3 regions of the Aurantimonas sp. A2-1-M11 genome follow, and region 3 is predicted to be linked to each of the others. Evidence: predicted binding sites of a transcription regulator. Region 3 holds the regulator's gene; each other region holds the start of a gene.
The links. Region 3 encodes LexA, which represses DNA repair genes until DNA is damaged. Its sites were predicted from a motif close to TGTTCNNNNTGTGTTCNG; they were not measured.
Positions count from the first base shown of each region.

Region 1: a site for LexA is predicted at 3,851-3,868, ahead of VQ042_RS11295 (DNA recombination protein RmuC). Genes of this name have one in related genera too.
Region 2: a site for LexA is predicted at 1,989-2,006, ahead of dinB (DNA polymerase IV). Genes of this name have one in related genera too.

Region 1 covers NZ_JAZHLI010000020.1:64,184-69,505, forward strand. Annotated here, with positions in the region: gene dapE (succinyl-diaminopimelate desuccinylase) at 1-863, shown strand, start outside; gene VQ042_RS11275 (hypothetical protein) at 823-1,461, shown strand; gene truA (tRNA pseudouridine(38-40) synthase TruA) at 1,468-2,247, opposite strand; gene fmt (methionyl-tRNA formyltransferase) at 2,247-3,200, opposite strand; gene def (peptide deformylase) at 3,219-3,734, opposite strand; gene VQ042_RS11295 (DNA recombination protein RmuC) at 3,902-5,083, shown strand; gene VQ042_RS11300 (serine protease) at 5,277-5,322, shown strand, end outside.
Region 2 covers NZ_JAZHLI010000016.1:40,980-46,301, forward strand. Annotated here, with positions in the region: gene VQ042_RS09655 (mechanosensitive ion channel family protein) at 1-612, shown strand, start outside; gene dinB (DNA polymerase IV) at 684-1,766, opposite strand; gene VQ042_RS09665 (TonB-dependent siderophore receptor) at 2,202-4,427, shown strand; gene VQ042_RS09670 (siderophore-interacting protein) at 4,815-5,322, shown strand, end outside.
Region 3 covers NZ_JAZHLI010000003.1:87,341-92,662, forward strand. Annotated here, with positions in the region: gene VQ042_RS02250 (molybdopterin molybdotransferase MoeA) at 1-692, shown strand, start outside; gene lexA (transcriptional repressor LexA) at 736-1,455, shown strand; gene VQ042_RS02260 (ComEC/Rec2 family competence protein) at 1,552-3,396, opposite strand; partial or broken gene VQ042_RS25905 (hypothetical protein) at 3,398-3,970, opposite strand; gene gltX (glutamate--tRNA ligase) at 4,084-5,322, shown strand, end outside.

The DNA.
Region 1 (5,322 bases), on a different contig from region 3:
GCATCGCCGCCTTCATCGCGGCCTATGCCCGCCACGTGGCGCGGTCCGGCCGTCCGGCCGGGCAGGTGTCGCTGCTGATCACCGGCGACGAGGAGGGGCCGGCGGTCAACGGCACGGTGAAGCTGCTGGAATGGGCGCGGGACCGGGGCGAGCGCTTCGATGCCTGCGTCGTCGGCGAGCCGACCAATCCGGCCGCAATGGGCGACATGATCAAGATCGGCCGCCGCGGCTCGCTGTCGGCAGAGATCCGCGTGACCGGCGTGCAGGGTCACGTCGCCTATCCGCACCTGGCCGACAATCCGCTGCGCACGATCACCGCGATCGCCGAAGCGCTGATGGACGAACCGCTGGATTCAGGGTCGGCGGCGTTTCCGGCGTCCAACCTGGAGATCACATCGATCGACACCGGCAATGCCTCGGTGAACGTCATCCCGGCGCGCGCGCGCCTGTTCTTCAATGTCCGGTTCAGCGACCTCTGGACGCCGGACAGCCTGAAGGCGGAACTGGCCCGGCGCATCCGCGAGGCCGCCGCCTCGCAGCGCTTCCGCAAGGGCCGCGACGCGGCCGAGGTCGCGATCGCCTGGCGCGAGCGGCCGTCGGAATCCTTCCTGACGCAGGACGACGCATTGACGCAGGCGCTGTCGGGTGCCGTGGAGGCGGTCACCGGCCGACGGCCGGAACTCTCGACCTCGGGCGGCACGTCCGACGCCCGCTTCATCAAGGACTATTGCCCCGTTGTGGAATTCGGGCTTGTCGGAAAGACCATGCACATGTCCAATGAAAGGGTGCCAGTCGCCGATCTCGAGACGCTGACGAGGATCTATGAAACCTTCATCGCCCGCTGGTTTGCCGCCCACGCCTGATCTGGTGCCGAGTGTCGACCACGTCCTGAGCTTCTTTTCCGGCGCTGCCCTCCTGATGGCCGGGCGGGCCGAGGGGCTGAAACGTCTCGACCTGTCGGCCGACGGGTTCTGGCAGTCCTTTTCGGCCATGATCGTCGCGCTGCCGCCGATCGCGCTGTCCTGGCTCGAATTCGAGATTTCGGCGCCGCTGACCGGCACCGCGGCCGGCCGCGGCATGGTCGCGGTCTACGGCGCCCATGCGCTGGCCGATTTTCTCGCCTGGACGCTGCCGATCCTGATCCTGATGATGGTCGCCAAGCGCGTCGGATATTCCCGCAAGATCGTGCCGCTGGTCGTCGCGACCAATTGGGGCGGGGCGCTGCTCGCCTGGGTCTTTGCGCCCTACTGGCTGCTGATGCTCGCCTTCGGCCCCGGCAGCGCCCTATCGGCGCTCGGCGCGCTGGTGACCATCGCCTCCATCGCGCTGACCGTGCGGCTGATCTTCATGGCCACCGGCAAGGACCTGGCCGGCGCGGCGATCATCACCATCGGCATGATCGTCATCTCGCTGATCAGCTATGGCGCAGTAATGGACCTGACGGGCATCCGGCTGATCTGACCGCGCTCAGCCGGGATAGGGCGGTAGGGTGCGCTTGGGCGCGGTGCCGTACTCGATCCGGGTCAGGTACAGCCCGTCCGGCGGCGCCACGGGACCGCAGCGCTTGCGGTCGCGCGCCTCCAGCGCCGCCACCAGATCCGCCTCGCTCCAGCGACCTTCGCCGACCAGCTTCAGCGATCCCGCAAAGGACCGGATCTGATTGTGCAGGAAGGATTGGGCCATGGCGTGGATGTGGATCTCCTCGTCCGGACCGCGGACCACATCCAGCTGCTCCAGCGTGCGGATGGGGTTTTTTGCCTGGCAATGGGCAGAGCGGAAGGTGTCGAAATCGTGGGTGCCGACCAGACGCCGGGCCGCAGCGTGCATGGCGTCGACATCCAGGGGCTTGGACACCCACCAGACCCGCCCGGCAAGCAGCGCGGGCGGCGCCCGCCGGTTGAAGATGCGATAGAGGTAGTGGCGCTTGCGGGCCGAAAAGCGCGCATCGAAATCGTCCGGGACCCGCTCGACACCGAGGATGGCGGTGGGGGCGTCGCGCAGATGGGCATTGAGCGCGTCGCGCACCACGTCCGGCTCCCAGTCGCGCTGCAGATCGAGATGGGCGACCTGCCCGCTGGCATGGACGCCGGCATCGGTGCGCCCGGCGCCGAACAGGGTCGCCGCCTCGCCGCTGAACCCTTCGACGGCGGTCTCGATCACTTCCTGCACCGACAGGTCGGTTTTCTGCCGCTGCCAGCCGCAATAGGGCGCGCCGTCATATTCGATGGTCAGCTTGTACCGGGGCATCAGGCCGGCCCGGCGTGGCCGCCCGCCGCAACCGGCGTTCCCTTGAGAAGGTCTTCGGCCTGCATGCGGCGCCCGCCGGCACGCTGCAATTCCAAGATCCGGATCGCGCCGGACCCGCAGGCGATCAGCAGCCGGTCGTCGAGGATCGTGCCGGGCGCGCCTTGGCCCGGCTCGGCCGCCGCGCGCAGAAACTTCACGCGTTCGGGCGCCTCGCCGAAGCGCATCATGGTCCAGGCGCCGGGAAACGGGGAGAAGGCGTTGATCTTGCGGGCAATGGCCGGCGCGTCGCCGGACAGGTCGAGGGTCGCTTCGGCCTTGTCGATCTTGGCGGCGTAGACCGGCTGGCGGCCGGTGCGGGCCGCAAGTGCGTCCTGGTCCTCGAAAATAAGCGTGCCGGCCTCGAGCCGCTCCAGCGCCTCGACCATCAGCTGGGCGCAGATCTCTGCGAGCCGGTCGTGCAGGTCGGCGGCGGTGTCGGTCGCGGCGATGGGCGTTTCGGCGGTCAGCGCCACCGGGCCGGTGTCGAGGCCGGCCTCCATCCGCATCACCATCATGCCGGTCGCCGGATCACCGGCCTCGATGGCGCGCTGGATCGGTGCGGCGCCCCGCCAGCGCGGCAGCAGCGAGCCGTGACCATTGAGGCAGCCGAGGCGTGGCGCGTCCAGCACCGGCTGGGGCAGAAGCAGGCCGTAGGCGACCACCACCGCGACGTCGCTACCGAGTTCGGCGAAGGCGTCGCGCTCCGCCGGGTCCTTGAAGTTGACCGGCGTGCGCACGGGCAGTCCGAGCCGCTCGCCCTCGACCTGGACGGGCGAGGGCGTCAGCGTCAGGCCGCGCCGGCCGGCCTTGCGCGGCGGCTGGGTATAGACGGCCGCGATGTCGTGCCCGGCCGCCGCGAGGGCGGCCAGGGTCGGCACCGAAAAGGCCGGCGTTCCCATGAAGACGACGCGCATGGTCTTCCTCCGCTGCCCTCAGGCGGTGGCCCTGCGGGCGGCCTTGGTGAACTTCTTCACCACCATGTCGCGCTTTAGCTTGGAGATGTGGTCGATGAACAGGATGCCGTTCAGGTGGTCCAGTTCGTGCTGCACGCAGGTCGCCAGGATGCCGTCGGCGGTCTCCTCGTGCAGCTTCCCGTCGAGCCCGAGATAGCGCACCGTGACCTCCGCCGGGCGTTCGACCTCGGCGTAGTAGTCGGGGATCGACAGGCAGCCTTCCTCGTAGGTGCTGAGCGTGTCGGACGTGCCCAGGATCTCCGGGTTGAGGAAGATCCGCGGCGCGCGCTCCTCGTCTTCCTTGGAGATGTCGATCACCATCATGCGGAGCGGTTCGCCGACCTGGATCGCGGCGAGGCCGATGCCGGGGGCATCGTACATCGTCTCCAGCATGTCGTCGGCGAGACGCCGCACCTGGTCGTCGACCGTCGCGACGGGCTGGGAGGTCTGGCGCAGGACCGGGTCCGGCAGGATGATGAGGGGCTTGATCGTCATGGCGTTCAGGTAATCGCTGGCACGAAGCCGGTCAATCGGGGATGGTGGCTCCCCGGCGGCTTTCAGCGCGGCCCGGCCCGATGCCGCCGCGTCGCAAGGCGAGGCCATCTGGGCTATGTTCGCGGTTTGGTCCCGATTCGTTAAGGACTGTTCGCTAGAGCTCGGTCATGGACAGCGCAGCCTTCGCCGCCGCATTCTCGGCTCCCGTCACGATGCTGGGCGGACACCCAGTGACGCTCGCCGAGCTGCTGCTCGCCGGCCTGGCGGCCGTCTTCTTCGTCCTGTGGCGCAGGGCCAGCCGGGCCGCGCGGCAGGCGAACGACTACGCCGACCGCAGCGAGGGCGAAGCGTCGGAACGCCTGGATGCGGTGTTGCGCTCCCAGGCCGAGATCACCGGCCGCATGCAGACCATGGCGGAAATCATCGGATCGCGGCAGGCCGACCTGACCCGCACCCTCGCCGAACGTCTCGACGGATTGTCCACCCGCGTGGGCCAGTCGATCCGCGACACCAGCACCGCCACCAGCGCCTCGCTCTCGGCCCTGTCGGAACGGCTGGCGGTCATCGACCGGGCGCAGGGCGAGATCCGCGGGCTCGCCGGCGAAGTCGTGCGGCTGCAGGACATCCTCTCCAACAAGCAGACCCGCGGCGCCTTCGGCGAAGGACGCATGCAGGCGATCGTCGCCGATGCGCTGCCGTCGGCCGCCTATTCCTTCCAGGCGACGCTGTCGAACGGCAAGCGGCCGGACTGCCTGATCCGCATGCCGAACGGCGCGCCGTCGCTGGCGATCGATGCGAAATTTCCGCTGGAGGCGTTTGCCACCCTGCGCGAGGCGGAGAGCGACGAGGCGCGCAGCTTTGCCGCCAGCCGGATGCGCCGCGACATGGACGTGCATGTGCGCGCCATCGCCGACAAATATCTGATTCCGGGCGAGACTCAGGACACCGCCTTCCTGTTCGTCCCGTCCGAGGCGGTCTTTGCGGAACTGCACGAGCGCTTCGAGGATATCGTCCAGAAGGCGTATCGCGCGCGGGTGGTGATCGTGTCGCCGTCATTGCTGCTCCTGTCGATCCAGGTGGTGCAGGCGATTCTCAAGGATGCGCGCATGCGGGCCGAGGCCGGGCGCATCCAGAAGGAGGTGCGGCTCCTGGGCGAGGATCTGGTCCGGCTCGACGCGCGGGTGTCGGCGCTGCGCACGCATTTCGGTCAGGCCGGTCGGGACATCGACCAGATTCTGGTCTCGACCGACAAGCTGATGCGCCGCGGCGAGCGCATCGAGACGGCCGAACTGGGCGATGACGGAGCGGAGCCCGGGCCCATGGCGCAGACAGTGCCGGGGGCCGGCTGACCTGACATGGCAGGCGACAAGAACAGACCTGTCCTTTACTGGCGGACGAACCGTCAGTATCAGGAAAAATTGCATTCGCAACCATATTAAGAAAAAGTAAAGGACTTACGGATCGATTCCGCGCATCCTACGTTTCTTAACTGTCACCGGTTGAGCGATGGGGGATGACATGCGGCGCGCGGCGCGGGTTTTGATGACGGTTCTGGCTCTGGGCACTGCGCCCATGGCGACGCCGTCGA
Region 2 (5,322 bases), on a different contig from region 3:
TCGACCATTCTGCTGACGATCGACGGCAACCACGTCCAGATCCCCAACGCCACGGTGTTCAAGAACACCATCGTGAACTACACCGCCGCCGCCGCGCGTCGGGTGACCGCGGAGGTCGGCATCGGCTACGACGCCTCGATCGGCGAGGCGCAGAACCTCATCGCGGGTGTCCTGCGCCGCCACGACGCCATCCTGGACGAGCCGCCGCCGATGGTCCTGGTCGACGCGCTGGGAGCGTCAACCGTGAACCTGAAGGCGCATTTCTGGATCGACGGGCGCACCGTGTCACCGCACAAGGTGCGGTCCTCGGCGCTGCGGCTCATCAAGCGGGTGCTCGTCGAAAACGGCATCTCGATGCCGGACGAGGCGCGCGAGATCATCTTCCCGCAGGGTGTGCCGCTCGTGCATCCGGACCAGGTGCAGCCGGATTCGGACACCGGACAGGCCGCGACCACCGCATCGGACGTGCCTGCCGCGACGGCGGCGGAGCCGGATGCCGAGGCAACATCTGCCGAAGGCGGCCTCGGCAACGAGATCGCGGAACTGCCGCGAGACGTCTCCGACGCGGACATTCCGGAAGCGGCGGCCGGAAACCTGTTGTCGGCCAGGTAGCGGCGACGCCGGTCATGTCAGATCGGCACCGGCCGGGTGCCATATCGCCGAGCGGTTTCCTCAAGGGCCGATCACAAGGGCAGGATGAACTGTCTTGGCTCTTCGCTGCCGGTCTCCGGGCCGGCGAGCGAGGACAGCGAGACGCCGAGGAGGCGCACGCCCTTGTCGAATGGCAACGCCGAGCCGAGGAGGGCGATGGCGACGCGTTCGAGCTCGCCGCGCGAGGTGACGGGCTGGAGCGACGACCGGCTGCGGGTGATCTGCCGGAAATCGGCAAACTTGACCTTCAGCGTGACCGTGCGGCCCCGGATGCCGCTGGTCTCACAATAGCGCCAGACCTTGTCAAGGATCGGCTGGAGCGCGGCGCGCATCTCCTCGAACACGAAGAGATCGGCGCCGAAGGTGTTCTCCGCGCCCACCGATTTGCGGATGCGGTTGGCGCGCACGGGGCGCTCGTCGACGCCGCGCGAGATGAAATAGTAATAGGGCCCGGCCTTGCCGAACTGCTCCTGCAGGAAGGGCAGGGATCGCTCTCGAAGGTCGCGCCCGGTGTGGATGCCGAACCGCTGCATCTTGGCCGCGGTCGCAGGGCCGACGCCATGGAAACGGCCGACCGGAAGATCCTCCACGAAGCGCGGGCCCATGGCCGGGGTGACCACGAAGAGGCCATCGGGTTTGCGGTGGTCGGAGGCGAGCTTGGCAAGGAACTTGTTGTAGGACACGCCGGCCGAAGCGGTCAGTCCGGTCACCTCCCGGATGCGCTGGCGGATCCGTTCCGCGATCAGCGTCGCGGAGGGAATGTCTAGGCGGTTCTCGGTGACGTCGAGATAGGCCTCGTCCAGCGACAAGGGCTCGATGATCGGCGTGTGCTCGGCGAAGATCGCCCGGATCTCGGCTGATATCGCCTTGTAGACCTCGAAGCGCGGCTTGACGAAGACGAGGTCGGGGCAGCGACGCCGCGCGGTGACCGAGGGCATGGCCGAGCGGACGCCGAAGACCCGGGCCTCGTAGCTGGCCGCGGCGACGACGCCGCGCTCGCGCGAGCCGCCGACGGCCACGGGCCTGCCGCGCAGCGACGGGTCGTCGCGCTGCTCCACCGAGGCGTAGAAGGCATCCATGTCGATATGGATGATCTTGCGCTGGCGCGCGGGCATGTGCTGCTGAGCCTCGACCGCGTGACCGTCGGGAGGCTGCAGGGTGCCTTTCCCTGGCGCGGCCGCGGCCTGCTGGCTCACTTCGTCCATCCGATCGCCGTCGCCGCCATGTTCCATGCGCACCAGCCGGGGTCCTGGTATCCAGCCCGCGGGGCGGACGCGTGACGCCGTCTGGCGGCGTTCTCTTCAGGGCGCTGCCGATGCGAGAGGCTCGCGCCACGGTCTTCGACGCTTGTTCTAATCCGCGGTCGCCTGTTCCACCAGACGTCCCGGTGGAATCGTCGGGTATCGCCGGTCTTCGCGAAGGGGGAAGCACGACCTGCCCAATCAATCCGACGCGGGCGCGGCTCCTGACCTGGTGTGCCCGACCATATAACTTGACTCCCATATTCATATTACATAATCCCGCTCTCGAATCTGGAGCAAGGGGTTGTGATGAGCGGGATTTACGGTGACGGGCGCATGGTCGGCGGCCCGGCGGGAGCCATTTGCCTCCTGTCGTGGCTGCTGCTGGTCCAGGGTGCGCAAGCGCAGGAAAATGATGTCGTCGCGCTCGATGCCGTCGTTGTCGCCGGCGAAACGGTCGGCACGGATGCCGGTTCACCCGCAGGTAACGGGGCGGCTGCCTCAGAGGTCGAAGACGGATATGTCGCGACCCGAGCCTCGACCGCGGTCAAGGGCGTGGCTTCGCGGCTCGAGACGCCGCAGAATGTCTCGGTGGTCGGTGAGGGACAGCTTCAGGACCAGGGCGTGCACACGGTCGATGAAGCGACACGCTATTCCTCGGGCATCCGGTCGCAGCAATTCGGTGCCAACAACCGGGTGGACTGGTTCACCATTCGCGGTTTTGCCGCTGAACAGGACGGTCTCTTCCTCGACGGCCTGTCGCTGTTCTCCACCGCCTTCGCCAGCTGGCGTATCGATCCAGCCGTGCTCGACCGCGTCGAGATCCTCAAGGGCCCGGCCTCGGTCCTCTACGGCGGCACGTCGCCGGGCGGGCTCGTCAACCTCGTCTCCAAGAAGCCTGTGATCGAGCCGCTATTCTCGCTGACGGCCGGTATCAACGACGACGGCCAAGCTTATTCGGCCATCGACATGGGCGGCAGGCTGACCGAGGACGGCTCGCTCTCCTATCGCTGGAACTCGGTAATTCTTGACGGCGACACCTATGCCGATATCGCCGAGGAGTTCAAAGGCGTCGTCGCGCCGTCCCTGACCTGGGCGCCGGACGCGGACACGACGCTGACGGTGCTCGGCTACTACCAGTCTGAGGATTCCAACAATCTGCCGGGCTTCCTGCCCTATGAGGGCACGGTCCGCCCGGCTTCCTTCGGCCGCATTGACCGGGAACTCTTCACCAGCGATCCGTCGGTCGACGAGTATTCCCGCGACCAGGCGATGATCGGCTACGAGTTCGAGCACCGGTTCAACGAGGCCTTCACGGTTCGCCAGAACCTGCGCTACGCCCATACGGAATCAACCTACGACTACGTCTATCCCTTCGGCTACGCGGACGATTTGTCGGGCCTGAACGGCTTGGCCGGCGGCACGTCGGACCAGCTTGCGCGACTGCATTTCCGCACCACGCCGGATGCCGATTCCTTCAATGTCGACACCCAGCTGGAATCGACATTCGCGACGGGTCCGCTCGACCACACGTTGCTGGTCGGTCTTGACTACCGCTACTACGAGATCGACGATCTGCAGGGCACCAGCACGCTCTATTCGCCGCTCAGCGTCATCGATCCGGTCTACGGCATCAATATCGGGCCGATCGACAACATCTACGTCGACAACACCCAGACCCTGACCCAGACCGGCTTCTACGCCCAGGACCAGATCAGATTCGGCCAGCTCGTCGTGACGCTGAACGGCAGGGCCGACATCATCGAGACCCAGCTCGACAGCAATCTCGGAGCCGATGCCGAGGCATCCGACACCTATTTCAGCGGTCGGGCCGGGGCGGCCTACGTCTTCGACAACGGCATTGCGCCCTATGTCAGCTATTCGCGCTTCGTCACACCGGTGCTCGGCGTCGATCCCGATACCCAACTGCCCTTCGAGCAGGGCGAGGGGAAGCAGTACGAGGTCGGCGTCAAGTACCAGCCGACGGGCTTCGACAGCTTCGTCACCGCCTCGCTCTTTGATCTCACGCGCGGCAACGTCCTCGTCAACGACGTCGCCGGGGGACGGGCCTTCACGCAGATCCAGGTCGGGGAGATCCGCTCGCGCGGCATCGAACTGGAAGGCACCCTGGCGCTCACCGACGGCCTCAGTGCCATCGCCTCCTACACCGCCTACGATATCGACGTGACGGAAACCTCGGACATCAACCAGGGCCTGACTCCGGTGGCCATCCCCGAGGAGTTCGCCTCGCTGTGGCTGGACTACAAGGTGCAGAGCGGCTGGCTGAAGGGGCTCGGCCTGGGCGGCGGCGTGCGCTGGACGGGCAAGTCCTACGCCAACCTCGCCAATTCGCTGGTGGTGCCGGACTTTACCGTCTTCGACGCGGCCGTGTCCTACGAGCGCGGCAACTGGCGCGGCCAGGTCAATGTCGCCAACCTCACCGACAAGCGCTACGTCGCCTCCTGCAACGGCGACACCTCCTGCTTCTACGGCGATCCGCGCAAGGTCACAGCGAGCCTGACCTACACATGGTGAGGAACCTGTAGGGAGCCTCTGACGCAAGAGGCGCTTTGGATGGACATTCCGGCGGCGGTCGAGGGAGGCCCGGAGCAGGCGAGCGTGAAGCCGTTCTGCCCTGCCTCTGGGATCGCCGTCGGAACGCCGGTCGGTTTGTTCTCGGCATTTGGCCCACCGCGCGGAAAGGCGGCGCGGTTTTCCCTGTCAGTCCGCCAATTTTTAACTGGATATTTCAAGTCATGTTATATGCCCGCATGGCCGTGACGCACTTCGGGGAACTGACATGACCGGCATGCCATCATGCGGGACGGCCCGGCCGAGATGGCCGCACGGTGCCGGCAAGATCGCTCCCGCCCTTCGAACGCGCGATGCGGATGCAGGCACGATGCCGCATGGGGACGCCGCATGGTGACGTTCGCACGGCCCGCGCGCCACGGGACGTCCGGCGACCGCCGTCCGACTGCACCGGGTTCCCGCGAAGGCGAGGCGATGCAGGACGCCGAAGCGAAATTCTGCGCCGCGGTGGAAATCGCCACCCAGACCCCCGCGGGTTTCCTTGACCATCTCGCCGGCATTCTGGCCGATCATATGCCCCCCGCCCGAAAGGCCGGCGAGGTGGTCGCCCTCGACTTCTACGGGGCCCAGGCGCGGCTCGAGGAGCGCGGCGGTACGCTGGCTGCCCGAGCCACGGCCCTCGACCGCGGCGCCCTGGCCAACATGAAATATCTCATCGCCTGGAACATGCGGGAGTTCTTCGGCCCGGATGTCGAGATCGCCTGGTCGGGCGACGGGGCGGGCACGTCGGAGCTGCCGCAGTTCCGCGAGATGCAGGTGGTCGATTCCTGGCAGGTCACGCGGAAGATGCGGCGGGTGCGCCTCGTGGGCCACGATCTCGAGCGGTTTCGCAGCGGCG
Region 3 (5,322 bases):
CAGGCGACGAACTCGTCTTGCCCGGCGAAGCCATCGGCCCCTCGCAAATCGTCGCGTCCAACACCTTCGGCGTGGCCGCGCTCGTGCGCGAGGCCGGCGGCGTGCCGCTCAATTGCGGGATCTCGCCCGACCGGGAATCGGCCATCGACGCGCAGCTGGCCAAGGCGCTGGCCGACGGCGCCGACATCTTCGTCACCATCGGCGGCGCCTCGGTCGGCGACCACGACCTCGTCGGCAAGGTCTTCGCCGCCCGCGGCGTCTCGCTGGATTTCTGGAAGGTGGCGATGCGCCCCGGCAAGCCCTTGATGGCTGGCAGGCTCGGCGACATGCGCGTCGTCGGCCTGCCCGGAAATCCCGCTTCCTCGATGGTCGCGGCGACGCTGTTCCTTGCGCCACTGGTCCGTCGCCTCGCGGGCCGCCCGGACAGGCCCCTCCGACGCCGGGGGATCCTCGCTGCGCCGATGCCGGAAAACGGCGACCGCACGGATTTCGTTCGCGCCCGGATCAAGCCGGACGACGCTGGCCCGCCCCGGATCGTGCCGCTGCCGCGGCAGGATTCGTCGTTGTTGTCGATCTATGCCGCCGCCGATGCCCTGCTGGTTCGCCCCGTCGGCGCGGCACCCGCGCAAATCGGCGATCCGTGCGACTATGTCCCCCTGACGGCGCTGGAGCCACTTGCAGAACACAACTAGAACAGATAGGTTTGTTCAGGTTTTGTTTTGAGGAGTCGCCCGGATGCTGACGCGCAAACAGCACGATCTTCTGGTGTTCGTGAACGATCGGGTGCGCGAGACCGGCGTGCCCCCGTCCTTCGACGAAATGAAGGATGCGCTGGACCTGCGGTCCAAATCCGGCATCCATCGCCTGATCACCGCGCTCGAGGAGCGGGGCTTCATCCGCCGCCTGCCCAACCGGGCCCGGGCGCTCGAGATCCTGAAACTGCCGGAATCGATCCAGGGCAACCGCCCGGCTCCGGTCGGACGCACCGGCTTCAAGCCGAGCGTCATCGAAGGCAGCCGCGATACGGGCCGCCCCGCGGCGGCCACCCAGGCGCAACCGGCCAGGGCAGCCGCATCGACGTCGATCCCCGTCATGGGCCGTATCGCCGCCGGCGTGCCGATCTCGGCCATCCAGCACAACACCCATTCCATCGTCGTGCCGCCGGACATGCTGGGCAGCGGCGAGCATTACGCCCTCGAGGTGAAGGGCGACTCAATGATCGAGGCCGGCATTCTCGACGGCGACACGGTGGTCATCCGCCGCGGTGAGACCGCAACGCCGGGCGAGATCGTGGTCGCACTGGTCGACGACGAGGAAGCGACGCTGAAGCGGTTTCGCCGGCGCGGTGACACGATCGCGCTGGAAGCGGCGAATCCCGCCTACGAGACGCGGATCTTCGGGCCCGACCGCGTCAAGGTGCAGGGCAAGCTGGTCGGGCTCATCCGTCGCTACTGATCGGGCTTCGCCGGCAGGTGCTGTTCGCAAAGGCCCGGTTCAGCGTTTTCGGTCAGGTGCGCGTCGAAGCGCCTGACGCGGACTTTCGACCGGCCGTTATTCGGCATCTGCCGCGCGAGCGGCGTCCGGATTCGGGGCCGGTCCGGCGGGCGGCGTCTGCATGTTCGCGGCGGTGCCCGGCGCCTCCCGCCGCGGCGGAGCTTGCGCTGCTGGCGGCTCGGCATCCGGTGCGGCCGGCTTGCGCCAGTATTCGGGCCAGGGCGCCAGGCGATGGGCTTTCCACCGCGTCGGCGGATCCTCGATGGCCTGCACGACCACGGGTCGGCCGGTCGCCGCATCCCGGCTGATGGCCAGCGAGCCACTGTGCCGCAGGGTGCGCAGCGTCACCAGAATGGCGCCCGAACGACATGCACTAAGGCGGATCGCCCGCGAGACGATCGCCACATCCCCTTCGTCGCAGGCGTCACCCGTCCGGGCGTAATCCTCCGTCCAGATCACCCACAATCCGCTGCGGGTCGCAAAACGGCAATATTCAGCTGCGCAATCGGCCGGAACCGTCGGGCGCTGCCGGTCGGCCGAGGCAGCCCGCGGCGCGCGGGCCTCGAAAGCCCGCTCCCATTGGTCGGCGACGAAGGCGCTGGGGCGTGCCCTCAGGAAGGCGAGCGCGCCGTTTTCGTCCAACGTCGCGACCTCCTTGCCGTCCTCGAAGAGCAAAAGCTCCGGTGGCGCGGTCCTGACGGGGGTCGCGAGCAGGCCGACAACCGCCAGCGGCACCGCAAACCAGCGCAACTGGCTGGCGAGACAGGACGCCGTCAGGATTGCGGCCGTCAGCGGGATCAGCCCCAGCGCGGTCATCCGCCCGATCGCCTGGTCCGGCAGCACGGCATAGACGTTGCGCGCGATCTCCAGCACAAGCCAGATGCCCGCGCCCATCGCCTGAAACGGCAGGGCATCGAGACCGAAGGGAACCAGCAGTGTCCCCACCAGGGCCAGCGGCATGATCCACAGGCTGAACAGCGGCATGGTCAGGAGATTGGCGACGAATCCGAAGACTGCCAGCCTGTGGAAATGATAGCCGGCATAGGGCGCCGTCGCCGTGCCGGCAAAGAGTGACGTGGCCGCGATCGCCGCGACCGCGACCGCGACGAGGATCTTTCCGCCCAGGCCCGGATCCACCTCACGGCCGCGACCGCGCGCCGCCCGCCATTGCGATAGGGCCGCATAACCGCCGATCAGGGCGACGGTTGCGGCGAAGCTCATCTGGAAGCTGGCGGTCATCACCGCGTGCGGGGCGATGAGAATCACGACGATGGCAGCGATCGAGACATTGCGGAGCGTCAGGGCGGGCCGGTCGAGGAGGACGGCCCCCAGCATGATCGCCAGCATGATGAAGGAGCGCTGCGTGGCGACGTTGGCGCCGGAGACCCCGAGATAGACTGTCGCGACAATCAGCGCGGCGACAGCGGCGATCTTCTTGGCCGGCACGCGCAGCGAGATGGCCGGCAGGAGCGACAGCGCCGCCCGCACAAGAAGCATGGCGAATCCCGCCACGATTGCCATGTGCATGCCGGAGATCGACAGGACATGGGCCAGGCCCGTGCCTCGCAGCCATTCGCGCGCATCCTCGGGGATGCCGGCCCGCTCGCCGGTGATGAGCGCCGCGGCGATCGCGCCTTCACGACCACCGATGACCTCATGGATGCGCTCGGTCAGGGCAAGACGCGTGTCGGTCTGCATCCGCCGGAGGCGGCCGACGAGGCCGGGCGCCGCATCGGGAACCGCGAGAGCCGCCGGTCGCGCCTCCGGCGGGCCGAGCGAATAGCCAAAGGCGCCGATGCCGTCGAAGAAGGGCGCGACAGCGAAATCGTAGGCACCGGGATAGGCCCGGTCCGGATGGTGGGCCGAGCCGCACGAGACCCCGATAGAGGCCGCCTGGCGCAATCGGATCGTGGCGGCTGCCGACGACGATTCGCGCGCGCTCCGGCGGCCGCGACAGGACCGGCCGTTCCGTCTCGGCAATATCGATCACATAGCGGTAGCGCCCGTTCTCGGTGCGCTCGCGGGACACCACATGACCGGCGATCCGTACGGTGGCCTGGCCCGAGATGATCGTCGTGTCGGTGCGTTGATATTCGCCGATGGCCAGCGCAGTCCCGACCAGCGTGAAGCCGGCGCAGATCAGGAACGGATGCAGCACCGGCTGGCCGACCGTCCGTGTGGCGAGGCCGAGCATCGCAATGGCGGCGGCAACGACGAGCCAGAGGCTCGGCGCCCATCCGCCCCCATGGACGACCGCAACGCCGATCATTAGCCCCAGCGGCACCAGGTGAAAGCCGGACCGGGCGCGTGTCTCGAGGGCGAGCTGGCCCTGCAGCCATTCCGCAAGCGCGTCACGCCAGGCCGTGTGCGGCGGCAGCCGGGGGCTCGCCGGCCATCGGGGGAGCATGGCGTGCGGAAAGGCTCGCCGCCGAATGGCCGCATCTGCGCCTGCGTCGCGGTCGGTGGCGCTCTCCATGCCCTCCGGTCCCGTCGGCTTGTCTCTCCCCTCGCCTATGGTACACAGCCGCCATGCGAAAGCGATCCATGCCGATCGCCCCGACCTTCCATCGTATCAATATCGGAGAGACCATGACGGACGCCGTGGTGACCCGCTTTGCCCCTTCGCCGACGGGCTTCCTGCACATCGGCGGCGCGCGCACGGCGCTGTTCAACTGGCTCTATGCCCGGGCAACGGGCGGCAAGATGCTGCTGCGGATCGAGGACACCGACAGGGCCCGCTCCACCGAGCCGGCGGTCAAGGCCATCATCGATGGCCTCGATTGGATGGGCCTGACCGCGGACGAGCCGCCGGTCTCCCAGTACGAGCGCGCGCCGCGCCACCGCGAGGTGGTCGAGGAGATGCTCGCCAAGGGCCAGGCCTATCGCTGCTACGCCAGCCAGGCCGAGCTCGAGGAGATGCGCGAGACCGCGCGGGCCGAGAAGCGCCCGCCCCGCTACGACGGCCGCTGGCGCGACCGCGACCCGTCCGAGGCGCCGGACGGCGTCAAGCCGGTGATCCGGCTGCGCGCGCCGCTGGACGGCGAGACGATCGTCCGTGACAAGGTCCAGGGCGACGTCCGCTTTCCCAACAAGGATCTGGACGATCTCGTCCTGCTGCGCTCGGACGGCAGCCCGACCTACATGCTGGCCGTGGTCGTCGACGACCACGACATGGGCGTGACCCACATCATTCGCGGCGACGACCATCTGACCAATGCCGGTCGCCAGACGCTGATCTACCAGGCGATGGGCTGGGAGGTGCCGGTGATGGCGCATATCCCGCTGATCCACGGGGCCGATGGGGCCAAGCTCTCCAAGCGCCACGGCGCGCTGGGGATCGAGGCCTATCAGGCAATGGGCTATCTGCCGGTGGCACTGCGCAACTACCTCGTGCGGCTGGGCTGGAGCCATGGCGATTCCGAGATCATCTCCACCGAGGAGATGATCGAATGGTTCGACCTGGCGGAGATCAACAAGGGTGCCGCGCGCTTCGACTTCGCCAAGCTGGAGGCGCTGAACGGCCACTGGATTCGCCGGAGCGAAGACGCGGAGCTGGTCGACATGCTGATGGCCGAGCGCGACGTGTTGTCCAATGGCGGCATCCTGAAGACGCGCACCGACGACGAGGTTCGCACCAAGCTGTCGGCCGCGATGCCCGGCCTGAAGGAACGCGCCAAGACGCTGGTCGAGCTGACCGAGAGCACGGCCTATCTCTTCGCCGACCGGCCCTTGCCGATCGCGGAGAAGGCCGAGGCGATTCTCGCCGATGGCGGTCGGTCCATCGTCGGCGCGCTCGCACAGCGTTTCGAGGCGGTGCCGGACTGGACG